3 regions of the Arthrobacter sp. SDR-2R genome follow, and region 1 is predicted to be linked to each of the others. Evidence: predicted binding sites of a transcription regulator. Region 1 holds the regulator's gene; each other region holds the start of a gene.

Region 1 (4,599 bases):
CGGTCTGCTGCCTGCCCAGGCAGCGGACGGTGCGGCGGCCCGGGCTTTCGGGTTGTACGTCCACATCCCGTTCTGCGCTGTGCGCTGCGGCTACTGCGACTTCAACACCTACACCGCCACGGAACTTGGCGGCGGAGCGTCCCAGGACGCATACGCCCAGACCGCCGTGTCCGAGGTGTCGCTGGCGGCTGCTGTGCTGTCACGTTCAGGGCTGCCGGACCGGAAGCTCAGCACCGTCTTCTTTGGCGGCGGCACGCCCACGCTGCTGCCGGCCGATGACCTCGCCCTGATCCTCCGGGCCGCCATCGACCAATGGGGCATTGACGACGGCGCCGAGGTCACCACCGAAGCCAACCCCGATTCCGTCACGCCGGAGTCCCTTGCCGTCCTCAAGGACGCCGGGTTCACCAGGGTGTCCTTTGGGATGCAGTCCGCGGTTCCGCACGTGCTCAAGGTGCTGGACCGGACCCATACGCCCAGCCGGGTGCCGCAGGTGGTGCAGTGGGCGCGCGAGGCAGGACTGGCTGTCAGCCTGGACCTTATTTACGGGACGCCGGGGGAGTCGCTGGCCGACTGGCGGCAGTCCCTCGAAACGGCGCTTTCCTACGGGCCGGACCACATCAGCGCCTACGCGCTGATCGTTGAGGAGGGCACCAAGCTGGCCGCGCAGATGCGCCGCGGCGAAGTCCCGGGAATCGACGACGACGACCACGCCGACAAGTACGAGCTCGCCGACCAGCTGATCACCCAAGCCGGACTTGGCTGGTACGAGGTCAGCAACTGGGCGCGGACTCCGGAGCAGGCCTGCCGCCACAACCTCGCCTACTGGCGGGGTGACGACTGGTGGGGCATCGGCCCGGGCGCGCACTCACACATGGGCGGGGTCCGCTGGTGGAACGTCAAGCACCCGTCCGCTTACGCGAACCGGCTGTCGCAGGGGCTTTCGCCCGCCGCCGGCAGGGAAACCCTGGACGCGGAAACAAGGAACCTGGAGCGGGTGATGCTGGAGGCCCGCCTCCAGTCGGGACTGGATGTCTCAACGCTGAGTGCCGGGGGACGCCACGAGGTGGCCGGACTGATCGCAGCCGGCCTGGTTGATCCTGCTGCCGCATTCCGCGGACGCCTGGTCCTGACCCTCAAGGGCAGGCTCCTGGCAGACGCAGTGGTCCGCCGCATCCTGCCGGACTAGAGCCGGCCCGCGGGCAGTTGCCCTTACTTGATCCAGCGCAGGTTGTACTGGTAGCGGTGCGGCTGGCCCCGGTTGACGTGGATCCCTGCCGCGACGGAGAAGCACGTGAGCGCCACCCAGATCAGCGTGGCAATGACCGCGAAGATGTTCCCGACGTAGGGGACGAACACCAGGATGTTGGCCAGCACCGCGGCGATGGTGGGCGGCAGGCTGAAGTTCAGCGCTTCCTTGGATTCCTGGGCGGTAAATGGCCCGCGGTCACGGAAGATCAAGTAGATCAGCAGCGAGGGGACGCACCCCAGGATCCCGCCGAAGTGCGCCAGCGTCGCCCACTGGCGGTCTTCGCTGGCCGTAAGCGGCAGGGCGTTGGCGGGGACGCCATGGTACTCGGAACGGCCCTGGCCGTCCCTGTGATCACGTGCGTTTTCTGCCACAGTCTGTTCCTTCGAAGGTGCAAGTGGTGCTGACTACAATTCCGGCGCGGTGCGCAGTGCCTCAGGAAACAAGGAACCGCACTACCAAGAATACTGGTTCCCGGGACGCCGTCCGCCCTTCACGGCACGGTCAGGAAATCGATGACTTCCTCGACCCTGCCCAGCAGCGACGCTTCGAGGTCCGCGTACGTGCGCACGGCGCCCAGCAGCTTCTGCCATCCCAGGCCGACATCTTCCTTGGTGGCGTGGGGCCAGCCGAAGGCTTTCAGGATCCCCGTCTTCCAGTCCTGCCCGCGGGGCACGGCCGGCCATTTGTCGATGCCAAGGACAGCGGGCCGGATCGCCTGCCAGACGTCCACGTAGGGGTGACCGACGATCAGGACGTTGCCGGCGGCGCCCGGGGAGGCCATGACGGCATCCGCGATGCGGGACTCCTTGGAGTCAGGAACCAGGTGGTCCACCAGGACGCCAAGACGGCGGCCGGGCCCCGGCCTGAAGTCCGCGACGGCTGCGGCAAGGTCGTCAATGCCGTGCAGGGGCTCGACGACGATGCCCTCCACCCGGAGGTCGTCTCCCCAGACCTTTTCCACCAGTTCGGCGTCGTGCTTGCCTTCCACCCAGATCCGGCTGGCCTTGGCCACCTGGGCGCGTTGTCCGGCGACCCGAACGGACCCCGAGGCCGTCCTGCCCGCCGCGGGACCGGCAGCGGCCGGCCGGGGGGCGGGTGGCATCAGCCGGATCGGCCGGCCCTCCAGGAGGAAGCCGAACCCAAGGCGGAAGGAACGCGATTTTCCCCTGCGGTCCTCCAGCGCCACCACATGCATGCCGCCGGATTTCTCCACCCGGGTCACGGCACCCACCCAGCCTGACTGCACTTCCTCGAGCACCATGCCGCGCTCCACGGGGACCTCAGGCAGTTCCGTCCGTGCGGGAGCGGATATGCCGCGTGGGCCCCAATTCCGGTAATCCATGGATTTAATCCGCCTAGCGCTAGTGTTCAACTCCGCAATTTCGCCCGGAGCGGTACCAATGCTAACAACGGGCCGAGGCATAATAGACTGTTAGCACTTAGGCATGTCGAGTGCTAACCCTGGGTTGCATCGGGAGGGGCATGCGCCCCGAACCATGGATGGAGGTGGAGAGTGAGCGAGCCACGCAAGCTGGAAGTACTGCGGGCCATCGTGGAGGACTACGTCCACTCCCGCGAGCCGGTTGGGTCCAAGGCCCTGGTGGAGCGGCATCATCTTGGTGTTTCCAGCGCCACCATCCGCAATGACATGGCCGCACTGGAGGACGAGGGGCTGATCACCGCCCCGCACACCAGTGCCGGCCGGATTCCCACGGACAAGGGCTACCGGCTCTTTGTGGACCAAATCTCGGCTGTCAAGCCGCTCTCGGCCGCCGAACGCCGCGCCATCCAGTCCCTGCTCGAAGGCGCGGACGACCTCGACGACGTGCTGGAGAGGACCGTCCGGCTGCTGTCGCAGCTGACCAACCAGGTTGCCGTGGTGCAGTATCCGCACCTGAGCAGGGCACTGGTCCGGCACATCGAATTCGTCCTGCTCGCCCCGCGCAAGGTCCTCGTCGTCCTGATCGCCAACAGCGGCAAGGTGGAGCAGCGGGTGATCGACGTCGGGCAGGACCTTGGCGACGACGCACTGGCTGAACTGCGCACCCGGTTCCTCGGTGCACTGGGCGGAACACCGCTGCGCCAACTGGCCCAGGCGCTGCCCGCCGTCGTCGCCGCCACCCCGCACCCGCAGCGGCAGGCGGCACACGCATTGGCGCTCGGGCTGGAGGGCCTGGCGCAAAACAGTCGGGAGGACCGGATGGTCATGGCCGGCACCGCCAACCTGGCCAGGTCCAACGTCGACTTCCCCCTCAGCATCGGCCCGGTGCTCGAGGCGCTGGAGGAACAGGTGGTGATGCTGCGGCTGTTGAGCGAAATGGCCCAGGACCACCGCGGCGTCGCTGTCAGCATCGGACGGGAGAACCCGTACGACGGCCTTGCCGAGGCCTCCGTGGTGGCCACTGCCTACGGTCCGGACAGCTCGGCGAAAGTAGGCATCCTCGGGCCCACCCGGATGGATTACCCCACCACCATGGCCGCCGTCAGGGCAGTGGCGCGCTACCTTTCCAGGATTTTGGGGCCCTGACTCTTGGCCGCCGGAGCGCGCTTCGGCCGGAAAGCAAGAGCTGGGCCGCCCAACTGAACGCAGTACAACAAGGAAGAGATACGAACTTTGAGCAGCCACTATGACGTCCTTGGAGTCTCACCCGAAGCGACGGGTGAAGAAATCAAAAAGGCCTACCGCAAGCTGGCCCGCACCCTACACCCGGACGTAAACCCCGGTGCGGACGCATCGGAACGGTTCAAGGCAGTAACTCACGCCTACGAGGTGCTTTCGGACCCCCAGAAGCGCCGGATCTACGACACCACCGGCAATGAGAACGGCACCGACAACGGTTTCGGCGGCGCAGGCTACGCGGGCCAGGGCTTCGCGTTCCAGGACATTTTCGACACCTTCTTCGGCGCCGGCGGCACGTCCGGTCCCGCTTCCCGTGTCCGCCGCGGCCAGGATGCCCTGATCAGCGTACGGATCGACCTCCGCGACGCCGTATTCGGCGTGAACAAGAAACTCGAAGTGGACACCGCCGTGGTCTGCCCCACCTGTGACGGATCCTGTTGCCGCCCCGGCACCCATCCGGAACGCTGCGACATCTGCGGCGGCAGCGGACAGGTCCAGCGGGCCGTCCGCTCCATCCTCGGCCAGGTCATGACGGCCGCCCCCTGCGGCACCTGCGAAGGTTTCGGCACCGTCATCAAGGATCCCTGCAACGAGTGCAGCGGCCAGGGCCGTATCCGCAGCCGCCGGTCGCTGACCATCAAGGTCCCTGCCGGTGTGGCCACCGGAACCCGGATCCAGCTCTCCGGCCAGGGCGAGGCCGGCCCCGCGGGCGGTCCGGCCGGCGACC
Region 2 (4,599 bases), 750 kb from region 1:
TGCACGGGTGACCTTGACGGGGTCGATGACGCCCGCAGCGATCAGGTCCTCGTACTCGCCGGACTTGGCGTTGAACCCGTTGTTGATTTCCAGGTCGGCAACCTTGGAGGTGACCACGTAACCGTCGAAGCCGGCGTTCTGGGCGATCCAGCGCAGGGGCTGGACCAGTGCGCGGCGGACAATGCCGACGGCCGCGGCAGCGTCGCCTTCGAGGGCGTTGACGGCGGCATCCTCATCCAGTGCCTTGAGGGCGTGGATCAGGGCCGAGCCACCGCCGGCCACGATGCCTTCTTCGAGGGCAGCGCGGGTGGAGGACACTGCGTCCTCGATGCGGTGCTTCTTTTCCTTCAGCTCAACCTCGGTTGCGGCACCCACCTTGATGACGCCGATGCCGCCGGCCAGCTTGGCCAGCCGCTCCTGGAGCTTTTCGCGGTCCCAGTCGGAATCGGTGCGGGTAACCTCGGCGCGCAGCTGGGCAACGCGTGCGGCCACGTCCTCGGCCGAGCCTGCGCCGTCGACGATGGTGGTGTTGTCCTTGGTGACGGTGATGCGGCGGGCGGTACCCAGCACCTCCAGGCCAACGGTGTCCAGGCTCAGGCCCAGCTCCGGGGAGACAACCTGCGCACCGGTGAGGGTGGCGATGTCCTGCAGCATGGCCTTGCGGCGGTCGCCGAAGCCGGGAGCCTTGACGGCAACAACGTTCAGGGTGCCGCGGATGCGGTTGACGATGAGCGTGGACAGGGCCTCGCCCTCGACGTCCTCGGCGATGATGAACAGCGGCTTGGAAGCCTGCAGTGCCTTTTCCAGCAGCGGCAGGAATTCCTGGATCGAGGAGATCTTGCCCTGGTTGATCAGGATAAGCGCGTCCTCGAGGACTGCTTCCTGGCGTTCCGCGTCGGTGACGAAGTACGGGGACAGGTAGCCCTTGTCGAACTGCATGCCCTCGGTGAGGACCAGTTCGGTCTGGGTGGTGGAGGACTCTTCGATGGTGATGACGCCATCCTTGCCCACCTTCCCAAAGGCCTCGGCGAGCAGTTCGCCGATTTCGTCGCTCTGGGCCGAGATGGCGGCAACGTTAGCCACCTGGGTGCCTTCGACCGGGCGGGCGTTTTCGAGCAGGCGGGCAGCCACGGCTTCAACCGCAACTTCGATGCCGCGCTTGATCTGGCCGGGAGCGGCGCCGGCAGCAACGTTGCGCAGGCCTTCCTTGACCAGGGCCTGGGCCAGGACCGTGGCGGTGGTGGTGCCGTCGCCGGCAACGTCGTTGGTCTTGGTGGCTACTTCCTTGGCCAGCTGCGCGCCAAGGTTCTCGTAGGGATCGTCAAGTTCCACTTCACGGGCGATGGTGACGCCGTCATTCGTGATGGTGGGGGCGCCCCACTTCTTGTCCAGGACGACGTTGCGGCCGCGGGGGCCGAGCGTCACCTTGACGGTGTTCGCGAGCTTATCGATGCCGGCCTCAAGGGACCGGCGGGCAGCGTCGTTAAACGCAAGCTGCTTTGCCATGGTTTTGTCCTTTCAAAGACAGAAACCCCGCACTGCCGGCCAGCATGAGCATGGCCGGCGGCACGGGGATCCGGAAGAGTTACTTGACGACGACAGCCAGGACGTCGCGGGCGGACAGCACCAGGTACTCGGTGCCGCCGGTCTTGACTTCGGTTCCGCCGTACTTGGAGTAGATGACGACGTCGCCAACGGCAACGTCAACCGGAACCCGCTGGCCGTCTTCGAAGCGGCCGGGGCCTACTGCAACAACTTCGCCTTCCTGCGGCTTCTCCTGGGCGGAGTCCGGGATGACCAGGCCTGAAGCCGTGGTCTGCTCGGCTTCGAGCGGGCGGACAACAATACGATCCTCAAGAGGCTTAATAGAGACCGACACTCGGACCTCTCCTTTTCGTCAGCAAAATTCGTGGACTGGAAAGCTTTCCGCCGTGGCTGGCAAACCGTCGTCGCGGTGCCGGCAGCAGCCTGGCTGGCAGCTCTTCATGTGTTAGCACCCTCCTAGGGAGAGTGCTAATGAAGACTCTATGTAAGGGTTAGCACTCGGTCAAGGTGAGTGCCAACGTTTCGTCATCGGCGTAAGCCTTTCGGGCTCCGGCCGACGGCGGTCCAGGGCGGCAAACATGCTTCCCTAACGGCCCAGGTCGTCGAAGTCCACGTCCTCGCCCCCGTCGGCCTCGCCGCCTCCCTGCTGACGTTTCCGGTAGAGCACCCAACCGGCCCCGGCTGCGGTGAGTACGGCAACAACGAGGAAGAAAATGCTCCCGGCCCGTGCGCCGTCGTACAACCCGCGGATGTCCCGCGCCTCCTGCGTGTTGTCGTGGATGTCGTTGCCGCCCACCGAATAAACGGTGGCGTTGAACGTGTCCAGCAGGAAAATGATCACCAACAGGGCGATGCACACCACGGCCACCACGGCCGCGGCGATCAGGGCTGGACGGGCAAACCTAGCCACACCGCGGTCCCTGGGTCGATGTTCGCCGGTCTCCCCTGGGGCTGCGCTGTCATCCATGGTTTCAACAGTATCCGCATCCCGGCAGCCGTCCTCCACTAGGCTGGAAACCATGCCCCACGCTCCCCAGGACCAGATCGCACCCCTGTTGACCCCCGAAGGCTGGGAGTTGCTGGCATCGCTGGGCCCCTACCGCGAAGAGGACGCGTTTGAGCTCAATTCGGCGCTCCGGAAAGCCGGCCACCCGGGCGAACTTGTATCCGCCGTCCTGACGCAGTCCAGGCTGCGGACCAGGGCCGAGGCGAAGTTTGGTGAGTTCGCCCGCCAGATGCTTTTCACCCAGGCAGGCCTTGAGCAGGCCACCCGGCTGAACGTCGCCGCACACCACGCGCAGCGGTTCGCCGCAGCCAGGATCCGGCACGTGGCGGACCTGGGCTGCGGTCTTGGTGCCGACGCCATGGCCCTGGCTTCCCTGGACATCACCGTCACCGCCGTGGAGATGGATGAAACCACCGCCGCCTGCGCCACCATGAACCTCATCCCCTTCCCCAATGCCACGGTGGTCCACGCGGACGCGGCATCGGTCCCGCTGGAGGGGATCGACGGCGTCTGGCTGGATCCGGCACGCCGCGTCACTTCCACGTCGGGGACCAAGCGGATCTGGGACCCGGAGGCGTTCTCACCGCCGTTGTCCTTCGTGGAGTCGCTGGCGGCCGGGGGGAAGGCGGTGGGCGTGAAGATGGGCCCGGGCATGCCCCACGAGTCCGTGCCCACGGGATGCGAAGCCCAGTGGGTGTCGGTGGCCGGGGACGTGACCGAGGTGACCCTCTGGTTCAACGCCGTGCGCAGGCCCGGGGTCCGCCGGGCTGCCCTGGTCCTGGGGTCCCAGGGGCCCGCCGAGCTGACCAGCGCAGAGGACTTCGGCGCCGGCCCGGCCGCTCCGATGGGACCCGTGGAGGGTTACCTGTACGAACCCGACGGCGCCGTGATCCGTGCCGGGCTGGTTGCCGACGTGGCGCTGCAGCTCGGCGGGCACCTGGTGGATGAACACATTGCCTACATCTGTGCCGCGGAACTTCTGGACACCCCGTTCGCCAAGGCTTACAGGGTCCTGGAAGTCATGCCCTACAACGTCAAGGCACTCAAGGCCTGGGTGAAGGAGGAGGGGATCACCGTGCTGGACATCAAGAAGCGCGGCACAGCGGTGACCCCGGAAGAGCTGCGGAAGCAGCTCCTCCCGCAGGGCAAGGGTGCCGCCAAAAAGGGTTCCGCCAGGACGGCCACGCTGGTCCTGACTCGCATCGGCGAGGACCGCGTGGCCATCGTGGTGGAACCGGTGTAAACGCCTACTGGGCGCGCATGAACTCCTCGGCTGCCCGGACCTGTTCCGCGGTGGGGCGCACTCCCGTGTACAGCACAAACTGTTCCAGGGCCTGGATGGTGGCAACCTCCGCACCGGTGATGACGTGCTTGCCTGCCGCGCGGGCGGCCCGGATCAGCGGCGTCTCGGCGGGCAGTGCCACCACGTCGAAGACCACGCGTGCGGCCTCGATGGCCTCCGCGGGGAAGGACAGGCTGTCAGCTTCGGCGCCGCCCGCCATGCCGATGGGGGTGACGTTGATGATCATGTCCGCCGTCCCGCCGTCGAGCGCTGCACGCCACTGGAAACCGTACTGGCCTGCGAGCGCACGCCCGGCGGCCTCGTTCCGGGCGATGACGGTGACGTCCTTGAAACCGGCGTCCCGGAGCGCGGCGACGGTGGCCTTGGCCATCCCGCCCGCCCCCTGGACCAGCACGGAATAGTCGGTGGGGACCCCGTTGGATGCCAGCAGCTGCTCAATGGCCGTGTAGTCGGTGTTGTACGCCTTGAGGTGGCCGTCGGTGTTCACGATGGTGTTCACGGAGTCGATGGCCTTGGCGGACGGGTCCATCTCGTCCACCAGCGCGATGACGTCTTCCTTGTACGGCATGGAGATGGCACAGCCGCGGATGCCCAGGCCCCGCACTCCGGCGATGGCCTGTTCCAGGTTGGTGGGCGCGAACGCCTTGTAGATCCAGTTCAGGCCCAGCTGCCCGTACAGATGGTTGTGGAAGCGGGTCCCGTTGTTGCTGGGGCGGGCCGACAGCGAGATGCAGAGGGTCATGTC
Region 3 (4,599 bases), 1.5 Mb from region 1:
TGCCGAGGTCCGATTCGAGTTCGCGGTAGATGTTCACCAGGCTGCGGGGGAGGGGGCGCGTGCGGGCATCGACGGAAAACGACAGCCCGACTGCGTGCTCCGCGGTGGGGTAGGGGTCCTGGCCCACGATGAGGACCTTGACGCCGGCGAGCGGCTGGCGGAAGGCGCGCAGGACGTTCGACGGCGGCGGCAGGAGTTGGTGCCCGGCCGCCTCTTCGGCAGCCAGGAAGGCCAGGACCGACCGGAGCTTGCCCTCCACTCCCTGCAGGGCCGCGGCCCAGTCCGGCGCCATGAGCTCCGCCAGGGGCAGGTCAGCCAGGTCAGCGAAGCGGGTGCCGTCCGCCGGGTCCTGCTGCAGCTCGAACAGCGCATCCGATTCAAACATCGTTCCATTCTTGCAGGCCATCGGGGGACGCCCGCCCGCGGCACCGGGCCGGTGCAGGCGCGGGGCGCGAATGACACCGGTGTTATTCGACCGGTAGCATGGGGGTAAGACATTTACCGTAACCAGCGAAGGAGTGTGCCGTGGCGGAACCGGCCCGGGAACACCTGCCGGAGCAGGATCCACGGAAGTCCCTTTTGGCGGATTTCACCCTCCGTGAGTCCTCCCTCTCCGAGCCCGAACAGCAGATGCTGGCCCTGGAACGGCAATGGTGGAAGTACGCAGGGGCCAAGGAGCAGGCCATCCGCGACCTCTTTGACCTCTCCGCGACCCATTACTACCAGCTCCTGAACGCACTGATCGACCGCGAGGATGCGCTGGCACACGATCCCATGCTGGTGAAGAGATTGCGTAGACTACGTACGTCGCGCCACCGTGCGCGCACTGCCCGGCGCCTGGGATCCGACGCTTAACAACCCCCAGGCCGGGACAACAGCCGCAATCAACAAGGATGTCCTTCCACCATGACCAGATACGCCCGCGATGAATTCGACAAGGTCCCGGAGGCCGCGTCGCGACAAGGTGTCCACCGGACGGCCTCGGCCCCGTCCCGGGTGCGGCTGTGGCCCATCCTGGTAGTGGGGATGGCGGCCCTTGCCATAGGGCTGGTGTCCTTCCTGATCCTTCCCAAGCTGGGATTCAGCGCCACCGCGAGCCAGGCATCGGCGAGCGTGGAGTCAGCTCCGCTGGCCGGAACCGGAACCACCCCATCGGCCACGCAGGCATCCGCGCCTCCTGCTTCGCCGTCTCCGTCTGCTTCGTCTGAACCAACCCAAAGCAGTGACCCGGAGCCCCAGGCCACACCTTCCGCCACCCGGGAGGCAGCCGTCGACAGGACGCAGGCAGTGGCGGTTTACAACGCGGCAGGCACGGCAGGGCTGGCCAGCCGGGTGGCCGGAACCGTCCAGGCGGACGGATGGCGCCTCGGCCAGGTAGGCAACTGGTCCGGCGCCCCGCAGAAATCCTCCGTGATCTTCTACTCCGGCCCCCAGCAACTGGCAAACGCACAGGCGCTTGCCGGGCTGCTCAACATCCCCACCGTGGTGAACAGCACCGAATTCCAGGTGCGGCTCGTGGTGGTGCTTGGCCCCGGATACCGCTAGCCGCACCCGCTCCGCCCACGGCTGCATAACCCCAACGGAAAGAGTTGTTCATCATGGCACTGGGAACCGTCAAATGGTTCAACGCTGAAAAGGGCTATGGCTTCATCACCGTTGACGGCTCCGGTGATGACGTTTTTGTCCACTGGTCCGCGATCCAGGGGGAGGGCTACCGCGCACTGGATGAGGGGCAGAGGGTGCAGCTGGAAGTCGGGGAGGGCGAAAAAGGTCCCCAGGCGGAAAACGTCCGGCCCGCCCAGTGATGCCGTTTTACCGTTTCCCGGTCCGCGGCCGAGCGGCGCTGGCCGTTTCCCTGGGGGCAGTCCTCGCGGTCACAGCATGTTCGGGCGCCGGCGGCAACGCCAGGGTGGACCCGGTCGAAGCCTCCGGCGATGGCGTCCTCCGGGTGGGCCTGATCCTGGACAACACCGGCGGCAATGCCTTCCTTAATGCGCCCCAGCTGGCGGCCGCCAAGCTGGCCATCCAGGAAATCAACGCCGCCGGCGGACACAAAGGCCGGCCGGTGGAGCTGCTGCCGGCGCATCCGGACCAGGAAGCCGCAGGCCAGGCCAAGGACCTGGTGGCCGCCAAGGCGGACGTGGTCATTGGACCCACCGATTCCAGCCACGCGGCCGCCGCCGTGGACATCCTGTCCCACGCACGCATACCCCTCATCTCGCCGGCCAACACCGCTGCCGCCCTCTCCGGGATCGCCAGCGGAGGCTACTACTTCCGCACGGCCGCGGCCGACGTCGCGCAAGGTCCTGTGCTGGCCAAACTCGCCAAGGACGCCGGGGCCGCCAGCATCACCGTGGTGTACCAGGAAGGTGCCTACGGCAAGGACCTGTCGGCTGCCGTCACGAAAGCCGCGCAACAGTCCGGCCTGACGGTCCTGCCCGGAGCCGCCTTCAAGCCCGGCGCCGCCGCCGAAGCCGCACGCTCCGCAGCCAAGGCCAGCCCGGACGCCGTGGTCCTGGTTGCCCGGGAAGGGACGCAGGGCGCGTTGGCCGAGCTGAACAACTCCGGCCTCAGGGGTTCAAAGATTCTCCTCAGCGATGGCGCCTTTGCCCGCTACGGATCAGGGCTCCCCTCCCGGGCCCTGGACGGCGCCCGCGCCGTCGTCCCGGGCCAACTGCCCACCGCCGCCTTCCAGGGAAAGCTCCTGGCCGTTGATCCTTCCCTGAAGGACGTCTCGTATGCTGCTGAAACCTACGACGCCGTGACCCTGGCGGCCCTGGCGGCGGCAAGGGCCCAGGACGATGCCGGACGCTCCATCGCCGCCAACCTGGTTCCGGTTTCGGGTGGCGCCGCATCGGGCAGGACCACGTCCGACGGGACGCCCTCCGCGGGGACGCCTGCCCCGGGGGCAACAGCCCCGCCCGCCCCGTGCCTGACGTACAAGGAGTGCCTGGGCGGCCTTGCTGCCAATCCGGACATCAATTACGACGGCGAGTCAGGACCGGTTGCCTTCGACGCCAACGGAGATATCACCACCGCCGTTTTCTCCGTATTCACCTACGGCCCGGAGAACAACCCCACCCCCACCGGCCGGGAGACGGCCGGACATTCAAGCTGATCGCCCTGGGCGAAGCCGCTGCCCCTACGCGCCCGTCCGGCGTCTTTTCGCTTGCACTCTCACCTGGGGAGTGCTAATTATTGAGTTAGCACTCTGACGTACCGACTGCTAAAGCAAAGCCTGGTTCCGGCCGGCGGCGCGGGGCACCGGACGAGGAGCGAAAGAAACACCTCACTTCAGTGAGATCCCCTCCCGGAGGCATACAGAGGCCGCCGTCAAAGGATCGTCCGTCGCGGGCACTGCAGCGAAGGTTCATTCTTAACGACTGTCCCGAAAGGACTACTGCCGTTATGGCCAAGATCATTGCATTTGATGAAGAGGCACGCCGCGGCCTTGAGCGTGGCCTGAACACCCTCGCCGACGCCGTTAAGGTCACCCTCGGCCCGCGTGGACGCAACGTCGTCCTCGAAAAGAAGTGGGGCGCCCCCACGATCACCAACGATGGTGTTTCCATCGCCAAGGAGATCGAGCTGGACGATCCTTACGAGAAGATCGGCGCTGAGCTGGTCAAGGAAGTTGCCAAGAAGACCGACGATGTTGCCGGCGACGGCACCACCACGGCCACCGTCCTGGCCCAGGCCCTGGTCAAGGAAGGCCTGCGCAACGTTGCCGCCGGCGCCGACCCGCTGTCCCTCAAGCGCGGCATCGAGAAGGCCGTCGAGGCTGTCACCCGCGAACTCCTGGCTTCCGCCAAGGAAATCGAAACCAAGGAAGAGATCGCGGCCACCGCCTCCATCTCCGCCGGTGACGACGAAATCGGTGCCCTCATCGCCGAAGCCCTGGACAAGGTGGGCAAGGAAGGCGTTATCACGGTCGAGGAGTCCAACACCTTCGGCCTGGAGCTCGAGCTCACCGAAGGCATGCGCTTCGACAAGGGCTACATCTCCGCCTACTTCGTCACGGACGCCGAGCGCCAGGAAACGGTCCTTGAGGATCCGTACATCCTGATCGTCAACTCCAAGATCTCCAACGTCAAGGAACTGGTTGCTGTCCTGGAAAAGGTCATGCAGTCCAACAAGCCGCTGCTGATCATTGCCGAGGACATCGAGGGCGAGGCCCTGGCCACCCTGATCGTCAACAAGATCCGTGGCACCTTCAAGTCTGTCGCCGTCAAGGCTCCGGGCTTCGGCGACCGCCGCAAGGCCCAGCTGGCCGACATCGCCGTCCTCACCGGCGGCCAGGTCATCTCCGAAGAGGTTGGACTCAAGCTGGAGAACGCCGGCCTGGAACTCCTGGGCCAGGCCCGCAAGGTTGTTGTCACCAAGGACGAGACCACCATCGTTGAAGGTGCCGGCGACGCCGACCAGATCGCCGGCCGCGTTTCCCAGATCCGCGCCGAGATTGAGAATTCGGACTCCGACTACGACCGCGAGAAGCTGCAGGAGCGGCTGGCCAAGCTGGCCGGCGGCGTTGCAGTCATCAAGGCCGGTGCCGCCACCGAGGTTGAGCTCAAGGAGCGCAAGCACCGCATCGAGGACGCA

Evidence for each region. The regulator HrcA, encoded in region 1, represses chaperone genes, less so after heat shock. The targets are predictions, from matches to a motif close to TTNGCACTCGNNNNNNNCGAGTGCNAA.
Region 2: the regulator HrcA is predicted to act here: its motif matches at 2,037-2,063, upstream of groES (co-chaperone GroES).
Region 3: the regulator HrcA is predicted to act here: its motif matches at 3,204-3,230, upstream of groL (chaperonin GroEL).

The regions. Positions count from the first base shown of each region.
Region 1 is NZ_CM173231.1:2,586,961-2,591,559, forward strand. Features, by position in the region: gene hemW (radical SAM family heme chaperone HemW) at 1-1,189, shown strand, start outside; gene AC3ANU_RS12045 (DUF4870 domain-containing protein) at 1,213-1,623, opposite strand; gene AC3ANU_RS12050 (DUF3097 domain-containing protein) at 1,743-2,594, opposite strand; gene hrcA (heat-inducible transcriptional repressor HrcA) at 2,766-3,779, shown strand; gene dnaJ (molecular chaperone DnaJ) at 3,867-4,599, shown strand, end outside.
Region 2 is NZ_CM173231.1:1,838,024-1,842,622, reverse strand. Features, by position in the region: gene groL (chaperonin GroEL) at 1-1,506, opposite strand, end outside; gene groES (co-chaperone GroES) at 1,586-1,879, opposite strand; gene AC3ANU_RS08615 (DLW-39 family protein) at 2,132-2,512, opposite strand; gene AC3ANU_RS08610 (THUMP-like domain-containing protein) at 2,565-3,794, shown strand; gene AC3ANU_RS08605 (shikimate 5-dehydrogenase) at 3,799-4,596, opposite strand.
Region 3 is NZ_CM173231.1:4,040,812-4,045,410, reverse strand. Features, by position in the region: gene AC3ANU_RS18680 (uracil-DNA glycosylase) at 1-385, opposite strand, end outside; gene AC3ANU_RS18675 (DUF3263 domain-containing protein) at 526-855, shown strand; gene AC3ANU_RS18670 (LytR C-terminal domain-containing protein) at 907-1,545, shown strand; gene AC3ANU_RS18665 (cold-shock protein) at 1,599-1,805, shown strand; gene AC3ANU_RS18660 (ABC transporter substrate-binding protein) at 1,805-3,118, shown strand; gene groL (chaperonin GroEL) at 3,409-4,599, shown strand, end outside.